2 regions of the Dyella soli genome follow, and region 2 is predicted to be linked to the other one. Evidence: predicted binding sites of a transcription regulator. Region 2 holds the regulator's gene; the other holds the start of a gene.
What was found. Region 2 encodes FliA, which starts transcription of late flagellar genes. Its sites were predicted from a motif close to TAAAGTTTNNCNNNCNNNGGCCGATAA; they were not measured.
Positions count from the first base shown of each region.

Region 1: the regulator FliA is predicted to act here: its motif matches at 841-867, upstream of ACXU4B_RS06765 (HDOD domain-containing protein).

Region 1 covers NZ_JBTFFU010000001.1:1,470,045-1,472,244, reverse strand. Annotated here, with positions in the region: gene ACXU4B_RS06765 (HDOD domain-containing protein) at 1-796, opposite strand, end outside; gene ACXU4B_RS06760 (TIGR03862 family flavoprotein) at 898-2,160, opposite strand; gene ACXU4B_RS06755 (YaeQ family protein) at 2,171-2,200, opposite strand, start outside.
Region 2 covers NZ_JBTFFU010000002.1:783,280-785,479, reverse strand. Annotated here, with positions in the region: gene ACXU4B_RS13925 (protein phosphatase CheZ) at 1-333, opposite strand, end outside; gene cheY (chemotaxis response regulator CheY) at 330-737, opposite strand; gene ACXU4B_RS13915 (RNA polymerase sigma factor FliA) at 804-1,538, opposite strand; gene ACXU4B_RS13910 (MinD/ParA family ATP-binding protein) at 1,542-2,200, opposite strand, start outside.

The DNA of each region.
Region 1 (2,200 bases), on a different contig from region 2:
GCAAGTCCCAGTGACGGCCGACCTGCACGGTGAGGTGGGTGGCGATCCTGGCGCATCCAGCGATGAAGGCTGGCGAGCAGGCCGCCAGGCTGCCGCTCGCTTCCCGATCAAGCAGGCGTGCCACGGCGCCGACCCCGCTGTAACCGACCAGGCCCGCCAGATAGGCCTCGAACGGATCGCACTGGCCCTTGCTGAGAAAAACGGCGGCATGTGCGCAGCGCTCGGCGTGTTCCCATAGCCGCTGCCCCACGATCTGCCCCCGGGCGCCTGCGCTGGCCACCAGGATCGGTTTCATCACGTAGACCGACACCACATGGCGCAGGCCGATCTGGCCGAGCAGCACCACGGCGTGCTGCAGGCTGCCGACCGGATGGGCGGTGCGGTAGGTCACGCTGCCGGTGACGCGCATCACCTCGCCGACCAGCACCGGATCACGGCGGATCAGGTTGGCCAGTTGCGCGCCGTTGAGGTTGTCGCTCTTCATCGCACGCATCAGCTGCGGCAGCACGGACGGCATGCGCGGCAGGCTGCGCACGTCGAAGCGGCCGCTGTCGCACAGCTCGCGCAGGCGCTGCAGCACGGCCTGTTCGTGGGCCAGGTTCGCCTCGTCGCTGGTGCTCGCTGGCAGGTTCAGGATGAAGCGATGAAAGCGCTCCTCGATCTCGTCGCCCGACACGCTGCCGTGCGCGGCGGGAACGGGCGCGGGCGCGCCGGGCTTGCCCGACGCAGGCTCGCGCGGCGCCTGTGGTACAGGCGTGCGTTCGCGTGCGAAGAACCGCCACCAGTTGCCCGTCATCGTGCTTCCCGCTCCCACGTCAGTCCCGCCTTCGCTCCGCTTCTGTATCGGCGGGTGGCGGAAAAGATGTAGCGCGGTCCGGCGATCCTGCGACGCGAGCCTCAGCCCGCAGGCTGCGCCTGCAAGTGCTTGATCCGGCTGGCGGCGGCCAGGCCCGCGCGACGTCCGCTGGCGAAGCAGGCGGTGAACAGGTAGCCGCCGGTCGGTGCTTCCCAGTCGAGCATCTCGCCGGCGCAGAACGTACCGGGCACGGCCGTGAGCATCATCTGCTGGTCCAGCGCTTCCAGGCGCACGCCGCCGGCGCTGCTGATGGCCTCTTCGATCGGGCGCGCCTTTTCCAGCCGCAGCGGCAGGCGCTTGATGGTGCGCGCGAGGGTGTCAGTGTCGTGGAACTGCTCGCGGGTGAGCACTTCGTGCAGCAAGGCCGCCTTCACGCCGGTCAGGCCGGTCTGCCGGCGCAGGTGGTCGCTCATCGAATGGCTGCCGCGGGGTCGCGCCAGATCGCGGCACAGGCGCTCCAGCGTGCGGTCGGGAGCGAGGTCGAGCGCGAGCCTGGCTTCGCCGTGCGCGGCGATGGCGTCGCGCAGCGGGCCGGAGAACGCGTAGATCAGACTGCCTTCGATGCCGGTGGCGGTGATCACGCACTCGCCCTGGCGCGCATGCTCGGTGCCGGCGGCATCGCGAAAATGGATCGACACGGGCTTGAGCGGCGCCCCGGCGTGGCGGCCGGCGATGTGCTCGCTCCAGCCGATGTCGAAGCCGCAGTTGGCCGGCACCAGCGGCGTCATGGCCACGCCACGCGCGGCCAGCCAGGTTTGCCAGGCGCCATCGGAACCCAGTTGTGGCCAGCTGCCGCCACCCAGCGCCAGCACCACGGCGTCGGCCCGGATGGCGAGCTCGCCCGCGGGCGTGGCCATGCGCAGCGAGCCGTCGTCGTTCCAGCCCGTCCAGCGGTGATGCACATGGAAGCGCACGCCACTCTCGCGCAGGCGATGGACCCAGCCGCGCAACAGCGGGGCGGCCTTCAGATCATGCGGGAAGACCCGGCCCGAGGTGCCCACGAACGTCTCCACGCCGAGGCCGCGGGCCCAGGCGCGCACCGCGTCGGCATCGAAATCGTCAAGCCACTGGCCGACTTCCGGCGCGCGTGCGCCGTAGCGCTGCACGAAATCGGCCCTGGCTTCGCCGTGGGTGAGGTTCATGCCGCCTTTGCCGGCGATGAGGAACTTGCGCCCGACCGAGCCCTTCGCCTCGTAGAGATCCACCTCCACACCGGCGTTGCGCGCGACTTCCGCCGCCATCAGTCCGGCGGGACCTCCGCCGATGATGACCAGGCCGGGGTGGTTGGACGACGCCGAAGGCATGCGCGGGCCGTCAGTTCGCCTGGGCGGCGGTCATGCGGCG
Region 2 (2,200 bases):
CGCCACCGCCTCGGCCTGCGGGCGCATGCGCTCGGCGAAGTCGAGCGTGCGGTGCGCGGCCTGCGAACTCATTTCCAGCACGTCCTGCAGGTGCTGGCGCGCGTCGGCGACGCTGCCCGGCACGCCTTCCTGGGCGAGGTCGCCGCCAAGGCGGCGCACGGCATCGTGCAGGTCGCGCGCCAGCACGCCCAGCGCCCGGAACACGCGCTGCTCGCGCTGGCGCACCAGCACGTCCAGGGCCTGTTCGAACGCCGCGCCGTCGGTGCTGTTGAGCAGGTCGTGCAGTTCCGGCGGCAAGGTTTCGCCGGCCATCAGGGATACTTGTGCATTCATGCTGCGGCTCCGCTGGCGGCAAGCCGCTCAAAGATCTTGGCAAGTTTTTCCTGCAGCGTGACGGCGGTGAACGGCTTGACGATGTAGCCGTTCACGCCCGCCTGCGCGGCGGCGATGATCTGGTCGCGGTTGTTCTCGGCGGTGACCATCAGCACCGGCATGCCCTTCAGCGAAGGCTCGGCGCGGATCGCGCGCAGCAGGTCGATGCCGGTCATGTTGGGCATGTTCCAGTCGGTGACGACCAGGTCGAAGGCGTTGGCGCGCAGCATGGTGAGCGCGTTTTCGCCATCGTCGGCCTCCTGGATCAGCGGGTTGCTGAAACCCAGCTCCACCAGCAGGTTGCGAACGATGCGCCGCATGGTGGAAAAGTCGTCCACCACCAGGATCTTCATATTCTTGTCCAAACCACGTTCTCCGCTTGCACCGTGCGGTCCGGTGCGCCAAGCCTCAGGAAATGTCGGGGGTGTTGCTCACGCGTGTTCGCGCCAGCCGGTCATGCGTGCGCGCAACCGGACGATGGCCTGGCCGTGGATCTGGCAGACCCGCGACTCGGTGACACCGAGCACGGCGCCGATCTCTTTGAGGTTCAGTTCCTCTTCGTAATACAGCGACATCACCAGTTGCTCGCGTTCGGGCAGGCTGCCGATGGCATCGACCAGCGCCTCGCGCATGCCGTCATGCTCGACGCTGTCCTGCGGGCCGAGGCTGTCGGCATCGGCGACGTCGAACGCGGCGCCACTGTCCGAGTCGTCCGGCACGGACAGGCTCAGCAAGCGCGCGCTAGCCGCGTCGGCCAGCACCTGGTGGTACTCCTCGGCGCCCATGCCCAGTCGCCGCATCACCTCGGCGTCCTCGGCATCGGCGCCGGTTTCGATCTCGATCTGCCGCACCACCTCGGCCATCTCGCGCACCTTGCGGTGCACCGAACGCGGGGTCCAGTCGGTGCGCCGCAGTTCGTCGAGCATGGCGCCGCGGATGCGGATGCCGGCAAACGTCTCGAAGCTGGCGTTGCGCCCGGTGGCGAAATTACGCGCAGCCTCCAGCAGGCCGATCATGCCGGCCTGGATCAGGTCGCTGACGTCGACGCTGGGCGGCAAGCGGCCCATCAGGTGATAGGCGATCCGTCGCACCAGCGGCGCGTGCTGGCGAACCAGCTCGTCGGCGCTTTGTCTTTGCAGTTGGAGATATTCGGAAGCCACGCTCATCTCTCACCACCCTGTAGCCGCTGCGGCCTGCCTGCTGAAGAAGGCAATGCGGTCCAGCCCCAGTCGCTCGGGTTCACCCCATGTATCGACCGCACCTGCCAATTGCTTGAATGCCTGACCCGAACGACTCGAGGGCCACAGGTCCACGACCGCGCTCTGCCGCTTGATCGCCTGCCGGAGGCGCTCGTCGTGCGGCACCATGCCCATGAACTCCAGCGCCACGTCGAGGAAGCGGTCGCTGACCCGCGCCAGCTTCTGGTGCAGCTGGCGGGCCTCGCCGGCGTTGCGCACCATGTTGGCCACCATGCGGAAGCGCCGCACGCCGAAGTCGCGGCTGAGCACCTTGAGCATGGCGTAGGCGTCGGTGAGCGAAGCCGGCTCGTCGCAGACCACCATCACCACGTCGTCGGCGGCCGCGGCGAACATCGCCACGTTGTCGGACAGGCCGGCGGCGGTATCCACCAGCAGGTAGTCCGGCGTCACCACCAGGTCGTCGAAGGCGCGGATCACCGCCGCATGCTCCCCGTTGCTCAGCTGGGCGAGGCGGCGCGTGCCGGAGCCGGCCGGCACCACCTTCAGGCCGTGGGGACCGGTGAGCAGCAGGTCCTCGATGCTGCAACTGCCGTCGAGCAGGTGGCCGATGTGGCGCGTTGGGGTGAGCC